Regions from separate parts of the Amycolatopsis sp. NPDC059235 genome, predicted to be linked through region 3. Evidence: riboswitches for the same ligand, from Rfam matches in the RefSeq annotation. Region 3 holds a riboswitch; each other region holds the start of a gene.

Region 1 (4,961 bases), on a different contig from region 3:
AAAGGTCAGCTGCCTTTGCGCCCGCCGGGCTGGTAGTCCTTCGTGATGATCACGATCACGCCGGGGCTCGAGTTCTGGATGCCGTCGAACCGGGGCTGGGCCTGGAAGCCGAACTCCTTGGCCAGCTGCTTCGCGGCGGCTTCCTCGTCGGTGCCCGGCCGGAAGTAGGCCGTGGTCGCCGGGATGTTGCCCTGCGCGTAGTTGCCGACCTCGGCGACGTTCCAGCCCGAATTGCGGAAGTCGGCGGCGGCCTGTTCGGCGAGGTGCTTGACCAGCGAGTTGTTGTAGACGCGCAGGGTGACCCACTTGTTCGACGCCTGCTGGTCCGGGCCCGCCTGGCCCGGCTGTCCTGGCTGCTGGCCCGGCTGGCCGCCGGGCTGTCCGGGCTGGCCCGACGCCGGAGCCGACGACGCGGCGGACGACGAGGCCGGGGCCGACGAGGAGGGCGACGACGGCGGCGCGGAACTGGGTGCGGCCGAGGACGACTGCTCCGGCGCGGACGACGATCCGCCGGGTGCGGTGGGTTCGCCGGACGTGCTCGGTCCGGCGTTCTGGTCGCCGCTCGTGTTGAGCACGGTGACGCCGCCGATGACGGCCGCGACCACCGCGATCCCGATCAGCGCGACTCCCGCGGCCTTCAACGGCCGGGACAGTCCCGAGAAGACGCTCATGACAGCTCGATCCCCAACCGCCGGGCCCCGCGTTTGCGCTGACGGGCGGCGCGCGTTTTGCGCAGCCGCTTGACCAGCATCGGATCGGCCGCGACGGCCTCCGGCTTGGCCAGCAGCGTGTTCAGCAACTGGTAGTAACGGGTGGAGGACAGTCCGAAGCGCTCCCGGATGGCGTTCTCCTTCGCCCCGGCGTGGCGCCACCACTGCCGCTCGAACGCGAGAATGTCCAGTTCGCGTTCGGTCAGGCCACCGACATTCTCCGGCGGCGACGGCTGGTTTCCAGCCATCGACTCCGCGGCGTCCATGCGGTCCTCGCAATCGGTGTCGGCAGTCCTTCCGCGGGCGTCATTGAACCACGGAACCCATGCTCGACATGGGCATCCGACACGGCGCGTCACGGTCCGATCCAGGTGTACCAGAAGGGTCCGACTAAACTCGGCGTCCGTGACCGTCCACCCCATCTGCATCGCCGGCGAACCTGTGCTGCACCAGCCCACGCGCGAGATCACCGAGTTCGACGACAAGCTGGCCACCCTCGTCGAGGACATGTTCGAGACCATGTACGCGGCCGAGGGCGTGGGCCTCGCGGCCAACCAGATCGGGCTCGACCTCCGGGTGTTCGTATACGACTGCCCGGACGACGAGGGCGTCGAGCACAAGGGCGTGGTGGTCAACCCGAAGCTCGAGACGTCGGAGATCCCGGAGACCATGCCGGACCCGGACGACGACTGGGAGGGCTGCCTCTCCGCCCCCGGCGAGTCGTACCCGACCGGACGCGCCACGTGGGCGAAGGTGACCGGCTTCGACGTCGAGGGAAATCCGATCGAGGTCGAGGGCACCGGTTACTTCGCGCGCTGCCTGCAGCATGAGACCGATCACCTCGACGGGTTTATCTATCTGGACCGTCTAGTCGGCCGCCACGCGCGCGCGGCGAAGAAGATGCTGAAGAAAAACAAGTGGGGTGTGCCCGGCCTGACCTGGCTGCCGCCGAAAGAACCCGCCGACGCCTGACCCGCTCCGCGTCTCCCGATTTTCCCGAAGGCCTCCCTGGATTTTCCCGGGGAGGCCTTCGTTGTCCTTCGGCCAGACGAGCGGCGGGGTTGTGTCCGACCGAGGCGCCATGGCATCGTCGCAAGAGCAACCTCAACCGAATGCAACGCGGGAGCTCGCGCCTTGGCGGGCTGAGAGGGTGGCTGGTGTCCATCTCGCGGACACCCGGCGTCACCGACCGCATGAACCTGACCGGGTAATGCCGGCGTAGGGAGTGAACGTCGTTGACGACGCTGGAAAACCAGGGTGCCATCGCCCCGTCCGTCACCACCGGGCCGATCACCGGCTCGCACAAGGTCTATCACCGCACCGAATCCGGACTGCGGGTTCCGGCGCGGCGGATCGACCTGTCGAACGGGGAGCACTTCGACGTGTACGACACGTCCGGGCCCTATACCGATCCGGACGCGAACATCGATGTCCACAATGGACTACACCCGCTGCGGTCCGGCTGGGCCGACGGGCGGGAGCACAACACCCAGCTCGGCTGGGCGAAAGCCGGGGTGATCACCCGGGAAATGGAGTTCATCGCCGCGCGCGAACGCTGTACTCCGGAGTTCGTGCGGGACGAGGTCGCCCGCGGGCGCGCGGTGATTCCGGCCAACCGCAAGCACCCGGAGACCGAGCCGATGATCATCGGCAAGAACTTCCTGGTGAAGATCAACGCCAACATGGGAAATTCGGCCGTCTGGTCCTCTGTGGAGGAAGAGGTCGACAAGATGGTGTGGGCCACCCGCTGGGGAGCCGACACGATCATGGACCTCTCCACCGGCAAGCGGATTCACGAGACCCGCGAGTGGATCGTGCGCAACTCGCCGGTCCCGGTCGGCACCGTGCCGATCTATCAGGCGCTGGAAAAGGTCAACGGGGAGCCGGAAAAGCTCACCTGGGAGATCTACCGCGACACCATCGTCGAGCAGTGCGAGCAGGGCGTCGACTACGTCACGGTGCACGCCGGCGTGCTGCTGCGCTACATCCCGCTGACCGCGCGCCGGGTCACCGGCATCGTCAGCCGCGGCGGGTCGATCATGGCCGCCTGGTGCCTCGCGCACCACCAGGAATCCTTCCTGTACACGCATTTCTCCGAGCTGTGCGAGATCCTGCGCGAGTACGACGTCACGTTCTCCCTCGGCGACGGCCTCCGTCCGGGCTCGATCGCGGACGCCAACGACCGCGCCCAGTTCGCCGAACTGGAGACCCTCGGCGAGCTGACGCACATCGCGCGCGAGCACGACGTGCAGGTGATGATCGAAGGCCCCGGCCACGTGCCGATGCACAAGATCAAGGAAAACGTCGAGCTGGAGGAAAAGCTCACCGGCGAGGCCCCGTTCTACACGCTCGGCCCGCTCGCCACGGACATCGCGCCGGCGTACGACCACATCACCTCGGCGATCGGTGCGGCGCAGATCGGCTGGTACGGCACGGCGATGCTGTGCTACGTCACGCCGAAGGAGCACCTCGGCCTGCCCAACCGCGACGACGTCAAGACCGGCGTGATCACCTACAAGATCGCCGCGCACGCCGCCGACCTCGCCAAGGGCCACCAGTACGCGCAGGACTGGGACGACGAATTGTCCAAGGCCCGCTTCGAATTCCGGTGGAACGACCAGTTCAACCTGTCGCTCGACCCGGACACCGCGCGGGCTTTCCACGACGAGACGCTGCCCGCCGAACCGGCCAAGACCGCGCACTTCTGCTCGATGTGCGGGCCGAAGTTCTGCTCGATGCGGATCACCCAGGACGTGCGCAAGTACGCCGAGGAGCACGGTCTGTCCTCTGTGGAGGCGATCGAGGCGGGCATGGCCGAGAAGTCCGCGGAGTTTTCCGAGCAGGGCAACAAGGTCTACCTGCCCGTGGTCAACCAGTGACAGTCACCCCACGCACCGCCCTCACCATCGCCGGATCCGATTCCGGCGGTGGTGCGGGCGTGCAGGCGGACCTGCGCACGTTCTTCGCCAACGGCGTGCACGGGCTGGTCGCGCTCACCGCGGTCACCGTGCAGAATTCGCTTGGCGTGCAAGGGTTCTCCGAGATCCCCGTCGACGTCGTCACCGCGCAGATCAAAGCGGTCGCCGAGGACATGGGCGTCAACGCGGCGAAGACCGGCATGCTCGCCACCGCGGAAATCATTCAGGCGGTGGCGAAAACGCTCGACGAAGTCCACATCGGACGCACCACGGGCACTCCGTTCGTAGTCGACCCGGTGGCCGCGTCGATGACCGGCCACGCTCTGCTGCGCGAAGAAGCACTGGAAGCGATCCGGACCGAATTGTTCCCGCGCGCCACGCTCATCACGCCGAACCTCGACGAGGTCCGGCTGCTGACCGGCGTCAGCGTTACCGACACAAAGAGCCAACACACAGCCGCGGAAGCGTTGCTGGAGTTCGGTTCCCAGTGGGTTCTGGTCAAGGGCGGGCACCTTTACGACGCCGCCGATTGCGTCGATCTGCTCACCGACGGCTCAGCGGTAATCGAGTTGAGCGGCCCGCGCATCGACACGGAAAACACCCACGGCGGCGGCGACACCATGGCGTCGGCGATCACCTCGTCGCTCGCGAAGGGCGCGGACGTGCCCACCGCGGTCGCGGAGGCGAAGCGGTTCATCGAACGCTGCGTCCTGGAGGCGTATCCGCTGGGTGCGGGAGTCGGCCCGGTTTCCCCGTTCTGGCGGCTCGCGAACCCGCAGTGAATGCGACACTGGCCGGATGAGCGAGACACCGGAAGCGTTGTGGGCGAGGCTGCCCCTTGAGGTGCAGCACGAGGTCGACGGCCTGGTCACCGAACATCGCACCGCTTCGGCGGTCAAAACGATCCGCAAATCGGGCGTCACGCCGCGGCCGGGGATCGCCGAAGCGCAAGCGGTGTACCAATACCGGATGTCCGTGCTGAAACCACCGCCTCGGTTCTAGCCGCGCGAATCCACCGTCGGCAGCACGGTCGTGAGGCCGGTCCAGTCGGACGTCACCACGGAGGCGTGCTGCTTGGCCAGCTCCGCCACGCGCTGAGTCGCCTGGTCGACGGTCGGGTTGTGGTCGTCGATCGCGGGCGCGACGTTCTGCCCGTCCGTCATGACCACGTAGTAGTGGTTTTCGTCGTACCAGGACATTCCGGCCTTCGCGAGCCATTCGCTGGCGTCCCCGTCGAAAACGACAAACCACGGTTTCTGCTCCGCGGAGTATTTGTCGCGCGGATCGCCGCCCGCGGCACCGTGCACGGTCGGGAAAATCTGCACCGAATTCA
Region 2 (4,961 bases), on a different contig from region 3:
GGGCCAGTCCACGATCTCGCCCGCGGCGAGACTGGCCGCGGTGTCGCCGGCCAGTTCCGGCTCGACGCCGTAAACCTTCGCGTTCGGGCACTTCGCCTTGATCGCGGTGCCGACCCCGGAGGCGAAGCCGCCGCCGCTGACCGGCACCAGCACGGTCTCGACGTCCGGCAGGTCTTCCGCGATCTCGAGGCCGACGGTGCCTTGCCCGGCGATGATGTCCGGGTGGTCGAACGGCGGGATCAGCGTGAGACCGCGTTCCTTGGCGAGCGCGAGCGCCGCCGATTCCCGTTCCGCGATCGGCACTTCGCGGACTTCCGCACCCCAGCGAAGAGTGGCTTCGACCTTCAGCCGCGGAGTCACGTCCGGCACCACGATCACCGCGGGAATCCCGAATTCGCGCGCGGCGTAGGCGACTGCTTGCGCATGGTTGCCGCTCGAATACGCGACCACGCCGCGTTTCCGTTCGGTGTCGGTGAGTGCGGCGATCGCGTTGTACGCGCCGCGGATCTTGAACGCGCCGATCGGTTGCAGGCTCTCGGGTTTCACCCAGAATTCGCCGGGAACCCAGAGCTGGCGCAGCAGCGGGGTGTGCACCGCGGTGCCCTTCACCCGCTCGGCCGCGGCTTCGATGTCGGAGATCGTCACGAGGTGCATGAGGCGAGTATGTCAGGAAAGTGTGAGCTTTAGTCTATCCATTTTGGACAGTCAACGTGGCGTCCCTCACGCCGGGGCAACGAAGGGAGCGTCTCAGGCGACTTAACCGTTGAAGAAACAGGGACAACGACCGGGAACGATCAGATCGGAATCATGAGCGAGGAGCAGAAGGAAACCGCGGAGGACAAGAAGAAACTCCGGACGACCTCGGTGCTCGCCGCGGCGCTGGCGGCGGTCACCGCCGCGTTGCTGGGTTCGACGCTGGGGGTCGCGGGGACAGTCATCGGCGCCGGAGTGGCCAGCGTGGTCAGCACGGTCGGCGGTGAGTTGTACCTGCGTTCTCTGCAGAAGACTCGTGATGCCGCGCGGAAGGCCATGGAAACGGCTGGGCGGCGCAGTCGCGGCGCGATCGCCCCGGTGCGGGTGCCGGTTGACGACGTGGCGTCGGCGAATCCTGGCGAGGCGCCGACGGTGTACCTGCCCGCCGATTTGGCGAATATGCCTACGGTTCGGTTGTCCGAGCTGAAGCCGACTGAACCGGAGAAGTCCGACAGCCTGGGCGAGAAGCTGCGCAAGATGCGGTGGCCGTTGATCATCGCTTCTAGCGTGGTGGCGTTCGTCGTCGCGTTGGTTGTCTTGCTCGGTCTGGATTGGACGACCAAGGGGAGTGTGTCCACCGGGTTGATTCCCCGGCAGCCGGATACCAGCCAGCAGCGGGACGATCATCCGGACAACACGCCGAGCACCGCACCGCAGACACCCCCGCCCGGTGAGTCGAAGCAGAACAACCCGACGTCCACTCCGACCACGACGCCGAGCGCTCCGCCGTCCTCCCAGCAGCCGACGCAGCAGACGCGCCCGCCGTCCACGTCCTCGAACCCGCCCACGAGTTCACAGGCCCCCGCGACCAGCCAGACGCCGACCGCCCCCGCAGTCCCGTCAAACGCGGGCGAGTAACTCCCCGCGGCGGTCCGTGAGGGGAACCTTCACAGACTCTGAGTCCCTCAGGGTTCCCCTCACGGCCCACCTGAGTCCGTTACGAAAGCCGGGCCTTCAGCCCCTCCGCGGCGGCCTTCGGATCCGCCGCCTCGGTGATCGCCCGGACGACGACAACCCGGGAAGCCCCCGCGTCCAGCACCTCCGGCAACCGGGCCTCGTCGATCCCGCCGATCGCGAACCAAGGCCGCTCCGTCCCGAGAGCCGCGGTAGACCGGACCAAGCCCAGCCCCGGCGCGAACCGGCCGGGTTTCGTCGGGGTGGGCCAGCACGGGCCGGTGCAGAAGTAGTCCACGCCGGTCTCCGCCGCCGCAGCCGCGGCCTGCTCCTCCGAATGGGTGGAACGGCCGATCACCACGTCGTCGCCCAGCACTCGCCGCGCCAGCGAGACCGGGATGTCGTCCTGCCCCAGATGCAACACATCCGCCCCCACCGCCAGTGCCACATCCGCTCGGTCGTTCACCGACAGCAGTGCGCCATGCCGTGCGCAGGCCTCCGCCAGCACTTCCAGCGCGGCGATCTCCTGCTTGGCCTCCAGCGGCGAGCCGCCAGTCTTGTCCCGCAGCTGCACGATGTCGACGCCACCGGCCAACGCGGCGTCCGCGAACTCGGCGAGGTCCCCACGCGAGGTGCGCGCGTCGGTGCACAAGTACAGCCGGGCGTCGGCGAGACGGGTGCGAATTTGGTCTCCGGTCAAGGCAGGCATGGCGGTGACGTTACCCGCGCGCTACGGTGTGGGAGTCCGCACGGGAGCCCGAGGCACGGGCTGAGAGGGAGCTGCCGCTCCGACCGTGGAACCTGATCCGGGTCATGCCGGCGCAGGGAGCGTGATTCCACTGTGAACACCAGCACCACAACCGTCACTGTCGTCGGCGGCGGCGTCATCGGGCTGTCCGCGGCCTGGCGCGCGGCCGCCCAGGGATGGCGCGTCACGGTCGTCGACCCGGATCCCGTGCGCGGCGGCGCGTCCTGGCTGGCCGGCGGGATGCTCGCCCCGGTCACCGAGGCGTGGCCGGGCGAGGAAGCCGTGCTCAGCCTGGGCGAAGCGTCGCTGCGACGCTGGCCAAGTTTCGCGCGGGAGTTAGCCGCCGAAGGGACCGATCCCGGGCTGGCCGAGCACGGCACGATCGTCGTCGGGTTCGACAGCGCCGACGCCGGGCACCTCGACATCCTCGCCGGGTACCTGCGTTCGCTCGGGCGCGACGTCGAGACGCTCACCGGGCGTGCGGCGAAGCGGCTCGCGCCAGGGCTTGGCGCGGTTCGCAGCGGCCTGCATGTGCCCGGCGATTTAGCCGTGGACAACCGGAAACTGCTCACAGCGCTGAGCGAAGCGGCTACGAAGCGTGGGGTCGAGTTCCGTCGGGAACGGCTCAAGAACCTCTCCGAAGTCTCCGGCCCGGTGATCCTTGCCGCCGGGGCGTGGACCGGCCAGCTGCATCCGTTGCTGGAGCACGCTGTACGTCCGCTGAAGGGCGAGATTCTGCGATTGCGTCCGCGTCGGGGCTGCCTGCCGCCTCCGCCGTACACGGTGCGCGCGATGGTCGAGGGACGGCCGATCTATCTGGTACCACGAGAAGACGGCGAACTGGTTCTTGGCGCGACGCAGTACGAAGCGGGTTTCGACCAAGCTGTCACCGCGCGCGGCGTACGTGAGCTACTGGAGAACGCGGAGCGGATTCTGCCCGGCATCACGGAGTACGAGCTGGTGGAAGTCGCCGCTGGACTGCGTGCCGCTAGCCGTGACGCTTTGCCGTACATCGGCGAAGTGAGCGAAGGCGTGTACGCGGCGACAGGACATCACCGCAACGGTTTGCTGATGGCACCCGCGACCGCGGACGCCGTGGTCGCGTGGCTGGCCGGCGAAGCCCCGTCGCCGGAGGTCGCCGCGGCGACGCCCGCCCGGCTGGTCGAGAAGGAGCGAGTCTGATGGAGATCAAGGTCAACGGCGAGTGGCGGGAGTTTCCCGACGACAGCACCGTTTCCGCGGTCCTGGACGCGCTGGGAGCGGAGCGCCGCGGCGTGGCCGTCGCGGTCAACGGCGAGGTCGTGCGGCGTGGCGAATGGGAAGAAGCGGTCGTGCCGAAGGGCGCGAACCTCGAAGTGCTGACCGCGGTTCAAGGAGGTTGAGCATGGACGACCTGATCATCGGCGAACACAAGCTGTCGTCGCGATTGATCATCGGCACCGGTGGCGCGGCGAATCTCGAGGTGCTGGAACGCGCGCTGGTCGCGTCGGGCACCCAGCTGACCACCGTGGCGATGCGCCGAGCCGACGCCGAGGGCGGCTCCGGAGTGCTGGAGCTGTTGCGGCGCTTGGACATCGAGCTGCTGCCCAACACCGCGGGCTGCCGGACGGCGGCCGAAGCCGTGCTCACCGCCCAGCTGGCCCGCGAGGCGCTGGAAACGAACCTGATCAAACTCGAGGTGCACGCCGACGACCGGACGCTGCTGCCCGATCCGCTGGAGACGCTCGAAGCCGCCGAACGCCTGGTGGCGGACGGATTCACGGTGTTCGCCTACACCAACGACGACCCGGTGCTCGCCCTCCGTCTCGAGGAGGCGGGCTGCGCCGCGGTGATGCCGCTCGGCGCCCCGATCGGCACCGGGCTGGGCATCCGGAACCCGCACAACATCGAGCTGATCGTCTCGCGCGCGTCGGTGCCGATCGTGCTGGACGCTGGGATCGGTACCGCTTCGGACGCGACGCTGGCCATGGAACTCGGCTGCTCGGCGGTGCTTCTGTCGACGGCGGTGACCCGGGCCGCGGATCCGGAACGGATGGCGTTGGCGATGCGGAGCGCCGTGGAGGCGGGGTATCTGGCGCGGGGCGCGGGACGGGTGCCGCAGCGGTTTTGGGCGCAGGCGTCCAGCCCGCCTCGCTAGACCTCGACGACGATTTTGCCGCGCACACCGCCGTTTTCGAGCGTGCGGTGTGCCTCGGCGATGTCCGCCAGCGGAAACACCCGGTCTACCAACGGCCGCACCAACCCGGCATTGACCCACCGGCTCAGATCAGCGAGCAGATCCGCCTTGGGGTTCCCGCTGAAACCGCGCACCCACCGCTTCGGGCGTAGCGAGTTCGCCGCGACATAACCGACCGAGCGGGCCGGACGGTCGAGGTCGAACGCGATCGCGACCATCCGCCCGCGCGGGGTCAGCAGCCGCCGGAACGTGTCGAGGTCGCGGCCGACGGTGTCGAGAATGACGTCGAACTTCCCCAGGTCGCCGGGATCGCGGTAGTCGAGTGCGACATCCGCCCCGAGTTCCCTTGCCAGTTCCAGGTTTTTGGCGCTCGTCAGCCCGGTCACGTGT
Region 3 (4,961 bases):
GCGCTGATCCGGATCGCGGACGAACCGGTGCTGATCCAAAACGAACCCGGCTACGCCGACGCCGTGCGCGCCGACGGGCATCAGTTTCTCTTTCAGGTCAACGAAGAGGGCTGGCCAGTAGAGGGCGAACTCGAGGACGTCATCGACGAATATCTCTGGGGATACGGGTCGGTCTACTTCTACGGCACGCCGGGTGCCGACGGAATTGTGCGCGAGGTCGTCGCCGGGTTCATCGACTTCTGAGCCTCGGCAGGATGGCGGTCCTGCCGAGGCCGAGATCGAAAGTCAGTTCAGCTCGGCGACGCCAGCCACCACCACACCGTAAAGATCCCCGATGGTCGCCAGAGCGCCGTTATGCAGCTGCTCAGCACTAACCTCCCCAGCCGGAGCCAGCAACGGCCGAGTAGCGCAGGCGTTGGCGACGACGGTCGGAAGGTTGCCGCGGAGGAAGGCTCCCTCGGTGGTGAACGTGACGCACATGTTGGTCATGAATCCGGCGATCACCACGTTCTTGTGCCCGGCTTCGTCGACCCGCGAGCCCAGGTTCGTGTTCACGAATGAATTCGGCGCGCCCTTGACGACGACCGTCTCGCCGTCGATCGGGGCGACGTCCGGATGGATGCTGCCGATCTCGGCGCGGATGTCGTAGGGCGTGCCCTCGCCACCGTCGTTGATTACGTGGATCACGGTCGTTCCGGCGGCACGCGCCTTGGCGAGCAAGTCTTGAGCCGCGGTCAGCGCCGGACGCCAGCCGTCCAGTTCCATCACGCCGCGGGTGTAGGTGTTCTGGTAGTCGACCAGGATCAGCGTCGCGTCGGCCAGCGTCGCCGGGGTCTGGTCGAGACCGTTCAGCTCCCGCAGCGTTTTCCTTGCCATGGTGGGGGTTTCCTCTCGTTTCTGGTTCGCACGATCGACGCTAGACTCGGCAGCGGATGTCGGCAATGACATGCAAGACGCAGAAACCGACATGAGAGGATGCGATGAAGAGACTGCCGGTCGTCGTCCTGTTCGATCGGATCGACCTGCTCGACGTGACCGGGCCCGCTGAGGTGTTTTCCTTGCTGCAGCGGGAAATGGACCAGCCGACGGGCTACCGGGTGGTGCTCGCGGCGAGGACGACGGACCCGGTGACCACCTCGGCCGGGGTGCGTGTTTTGCCCGACGTGACGTTCGCGGAGTTGTCCGGGAAGGCGATCGACACCCTGATCGTGCCGGGGGCGGTGACGGCCGGGGAGAACGGGGAGATCGTCGCGCGCTGCGACCCGGCAGTGGTCGAGGAGGTGCGCCGGCTGGCGGGGCAGACGCGCCGGGTCGCGTCAGTCTGCGTCGGAGCGCACATCCTCGCGGCGGCGGGGCTGCTCGACGGCAAACGCGCCACCACGCACTGGTCGACCGCTCGGCAGCTGGCCGCGGAGCATCCGGAAGTGACCGTCGACGCGGATCCGATCTTTATTCGCGACGGCAGCGTGTGGACCGGGGCGGGGTTGAGTGCTTGCCTCGATCTCGCACTCGCGCTGGTGGCCGACGATTTCGGTCCGGAGCTGGCCTCGCGGGTAGCTCGGCAGCTGGTGATGTTCTTGCGGCGGCCGGGTGGGCAGAGCCAGTTCAGCGTGTCGTTGGAACCCGCGTCCGCGACTCGGCGCGTGGATGAGTTGCGGCAGCACATCGCCGCGCATCTGGCGGATCCGCTGACGGTCTCTGACCTCGCCGCGCATGCCCACGTGACGGACCGGCAGATCACCCGAGTGTTCAAGGCAGAATTGGGGATGACGCCCGCCGCGTACGTCGAGCACGCGCGAGTCGAGGCGGCGCGGCATCGGCTGGAGACGACTGACGAAACGCTGTCACGGATCGCCGGGGCTTGCGGATTCGGTACGGTTTCTACGCTGAACCGGTCTTTTCGGCGGACCTTGAATACGACGCCCAACGAGTACCGGGAGCGGTTCCGGATCAGTTAGCGGCAGAACATTTCCCCAGCCGGAACAGGCCCCGAAGGGCCGACCGGGATGCGGGTGCTCAGCCGAGCAGGCCGAGCACCACCATCGACAACAGGACGACAGCGGTCGAAAACACCGCGACCCACGTGCGCTGTGCGGCGGTGAGCTGGACGGAGGTGCTGTTCATGGCGGGTCCTAGCGGGGCGAGTGCCGATGATTACCGCTGGGATAGCGCCTTGATCTAGCTCACTGTTACCGCTTGTGATCAAGGTCACGGCGATTGCGCGCGGTGTGCCACAGCACCCCGCCCGCGGCGGCCACCATCAGGCCGAACGAACCCATCCCTACCACGAGTGCCTGGACCATCCCGGCTCCTTCCGTCGCGTCTGTCCGGGAGACGCGCGAGGGGGCCGGTCGTTATGCCAGGGTTGCGGACGTCACACCTGGTCAGCGGGCCGCCAGCACCTCGTCGATCTGCTTGGCGAGTGCGAAATCGCGTTCGGTCAGGCCGCCCAGGTAGTGGGTGCTGAGGCGGAAGGTCAGCGTGCGCCAGCGGATGTCGATGTCGGGATGGTGGTCGGCCTCCTCGGCGAGCACGGCCACCCGGTCCACCACCTCGATCGCCGCCGGGAAGGACGGGAGTTCGGCGGTCCGCACGATGTTGTCGTCCTCGCGCTGCCACTTCGGGACGGTGCCGAGGGCCTGCTCCACTGCCGAGTCGTTCAATAGCTGAGTCATCACTCCATGGTGTCGGCTACGCTGCGGCATTGCCACGGGAGTCCGGTACGCCGGGCTGAGAGGCGGGCCTCGCACCCGCGACCGTTCGCACCTGGATCCGGATCATGCCGGCGTAGGGAGGCCGTATCGCTCTCCCTCATCCGGCGCAGTGCAGGAGGGGAAGAATGATGTCGCGGACCGTCCGCACGGTGGCCTGCCTCGCAGGAGTCTCGGTGCTCGCCAGCGCCTGCTCGCTCTCCAGCGGCGACTCCGGCGGGTCGTCCGCGAGCTCTGACCAGCAGACGCCGACCGTCACGCTGGTCACGCACGATTCGTTCGCCGCCCCGCAGGACGTGCTCGACGCCTTCCAGCGCCAGTCCGGGATCAAGCTCAAGATCCTCAAGTCCGGCGACGCCGGCGCGCTCACGAACAAGCTCGTGCTCACCAAGGGCAGCCCGATCGGCGACGTCGCGTACGGCGTCGACAACACCTTCGCCTCGCGCGCTCTCAGCGAGGGCGTCTTCCAGCCCTACACCAGCCCGGAGGCCGACCGCGGCCCGCAGCGTTACTCCGTCGACCCGCAGCACCGGCTAGCGGCGGTCGACCTCGGCGACGTCTGCGTCAACATCGACCCGGCCTACTTCGCGAGCAAGGGCCTCCCAGAGCCGAAGACGTACGACGACCTCGCCGACCCCAAGTACAAGGACCTCACCGTCGCCGAGAGCCCGGCCACCGCGTCGCCGGGGCTGGCCTTCCTGCTCGGCACGGTCGCGAAGTACGGCGAGGACGGCTGGAAGGGCTACTGGCAGAAGCTGAAGGACAACGGCCTCAAGACGGTCAGCGGCTGGGAGGAGGCCTACACCAAGGACTTCTCCGGCTCGTCGGGCAAGGGCCCGCGGCCGATCGTCGTGTCCTACGCCTCGTCGCCGGCCGCTGAGGTCGGCGAGGACGGCAAGCCGCGCACCAAGGCGCTGCTCGACACCTGCTTCCGCCAGGTCGAGTACGCGGGCGTGCTCACCAACGGCAAGCAGATCCCGCAGGCCCAGAAGGTCGTCGACTTCCTGCTGTCGCAGCAGTTCCAGACGACGGTCGCGGCCAACATGTACGTCTACCCCGCGCGCCAGGGCGTCGAACTGCCCGCGGGCTGGGCCACCGCGGCGCCGCAGCCGCAGACGCCGGCCACCATGCCCGCGGACAAGGTGCAGGCTGGCCGGGAGAAGTGGATCGGGGAATGGCGCTCGCTCATGGGCGCGTGATCCCCGCGCGCACCATCGGGCTCACGCTGCTCGGCTTGCTGCCGGTCGCGTTCCTGGTGGTGTTCTTCGCCTGGCCGGTCGTCGCGATCGTGGGCCGGGGGTTTTCCGCGGGCGGCGTCGACACTGTGCTCGGCGACCCGCAGACGTGGCGGCTCGCAGGGTTCACGCTGGCCAGCGCGGCCGCGTCGACGGTGGTCGCGGTGCTCGCCGGGCTGCCGGTGGCGTACCTGCTCGCGCGTGTCCGGCTGCCCGGCGTCGGATTGGCGCGGACGATCGTGCTGGTTCCGTTCGTGCTGCCGACGGTTGTCGTCGGGCTGGCTTTCCGGGCGATCTGGCCGGACGGCGGCGTGCTGCCGCTGGTGCTGGCCAACGCCTTCTTCAACGTCGCGGTCGTCGCGCGCACGGTCGCCGGGCTGTGGGCGCATCTCGATCCGCGAGCGACCGAGGCCGCGCGGGCGCTCGGTGCCTCGCCGTGGCGGGCGTTCCGGTCGGTGACGTTGCCCGCGCTCGGCCCGGCCATCGCGTCGGCTGCCGCAGTGGTGTTTCTGTTCTGCGCCACCAGCTTCGGTGTGGTGCTGATCCTCGGCGGCGGTAGCTACCGGACGCTCGAGACCGAGATTTACCTCCGGACAGTCGACCTGCTCGACCTCTCCGGTGCGGCTGCGTTGTCGTTGATCCAGTTCGCGGCCGTCGTCGCTGCGCTGGTGCTGGGGGCGATGGCGCGTCGGAAGCGGGAGAACGCGGTGAAGCTGCGGTCCGCTCAGGTCACCGCGCGCCGGCCCCGAGGCGGGGAGTGGTGGACGGTCGGTGCCGCGGTCGTGGTGCTCGGCCTGTTGCTGACGCCGATTGTCTCGTTGCTCCTTGAGTCGGTGTCCACTTCAGACGGATGGAGCCTCGCCGGATACCGCGCGCTGAACACCTTGGGGCAGAACGGCGCGCTGCAGGTGTCCGGCTGGATCGCGGCGCAGAACTCGCTCGCCGCGGCCACTGATGCGACGCTGCTGGCGATGGCTGTCGGTCTGATCGCGAGTGTGGTGCTGGTGGCGCTCCG

The links. Region 3 has a riboswitch for thiamine pyrophosphate ahead of ACFXI3_RS19285 (thiamine ABC transporter substrate binding subunit). Riboswitches for the same ligand answer to the same signal wherever they lie in the genome.
Region 1: another riboswitch for thiamine pyrophosphate. It lies ahead of thiC (phosphomethylpyrimidine synthase ThiC); the one in region 3 lies ahead of ACFXI3_RS19285 (thiamine ABC transporter substrate binding subunit).
Region 2: another riboswitch for thiamine pyrophosphate. It lies ahead of thiO (glycine oxidase ThiO); the one in region 3 lies ahead of ACFXI3_RS19285 (thiamine ABC transporter substrate binding subunit).

The regions. Positions count from the first base shown of each region.
Region 1 covers NZ_JBHZAG010000013.1:9,198-14,158, forward strand. Annotated here, with positions in the region: gene ACFXI3_RS11700 (LytR C-terminal domain-containing protein) at 6-671, opposite strand; gene ACFXI3_RS11705 (DUF3263 domain-containing protein) at 668-976, opposite strand; gene ACFXI3_RS11710 (peptide deformylase) at 1,116-1,682, shown strand; TPP riboswitch at 1,820-1,952, shown strand; gene thiC (phosphomethylpyrimidine synthase ThiC) at 1,946-3,589, shown strand; gene thiD (bifunctional hydroxymethylpyrimidine kinase/phosphomethylpyrimidine kinase) at 3,586-4,410, shown strand; gene ACFXI3_RS11725 (hypothetical protein) at 4,427-4,630, shown strand; gene ACFXI3_RS11730 (phosphatidylinositol-specific phospholipase C domain-containing protein) at 4,627-4,961, opposite strand, start outside.
Region 2 covers NZ_JBHZAG010000013.1:17,539-22,499, reverse strand. Annotated here, with positions in the region: gene ACFXI3_RS11780 (threonine/serine dehydratase) at 1-654, opposite strand, end outside; gene ACFXI3_RS11775 (hypothetical protein) at 808-1,611, shown strand; gene thiE (thiamine phosphate synthase) at 1,691-2,356, opposite strand; TPP riboswitch at 2,387-2,492, shown strand; gene thiO (glycine oxidase ThiO) at 2,489-3,577, shown strand; gene thiS (sulfur carrier protein ThiS) at 3,577-3,777, shown strand; gene ACFXI3_RS11755 (thiazole synthase) at 3,780-4,532, shown strand; gene ACFXI3_RS11750 (NAD(P)-dependent alcohol dehydrogenase) at 4,529-4,961, opposite strand, start outside.
Region 3 covers NZ_JBHZAG010000026.1:74,010-78,970, forward strand. Annotated here, with positions in the region: gene ACFXI3_RS19265 (hypothetical protein) at 1-243, shown strand, start outside; gene ACFXI3_RS19270 (cysteine hydrolase family protein) at 286-876, opposite strand; gene ACFXI3_RS19275 (GlxA family transcriptional regulator) at 981-1,958, shown strand; gene ACFXI3_RS19280 (4a-hydroxytetrahydrobiopterin dehydratase) at 2,385-2,675, opposite strand; TPP riboswitch at 2,700-2,811, shown strand; gene ACFXI3_RS19285 (thiamine ABC transporter substrate binding subunit) at 2,843-3,910, shown strand; gene ACFXI3_RS19290 (ABC transporter permease) at 3,886-4,961, shown strand, end outside.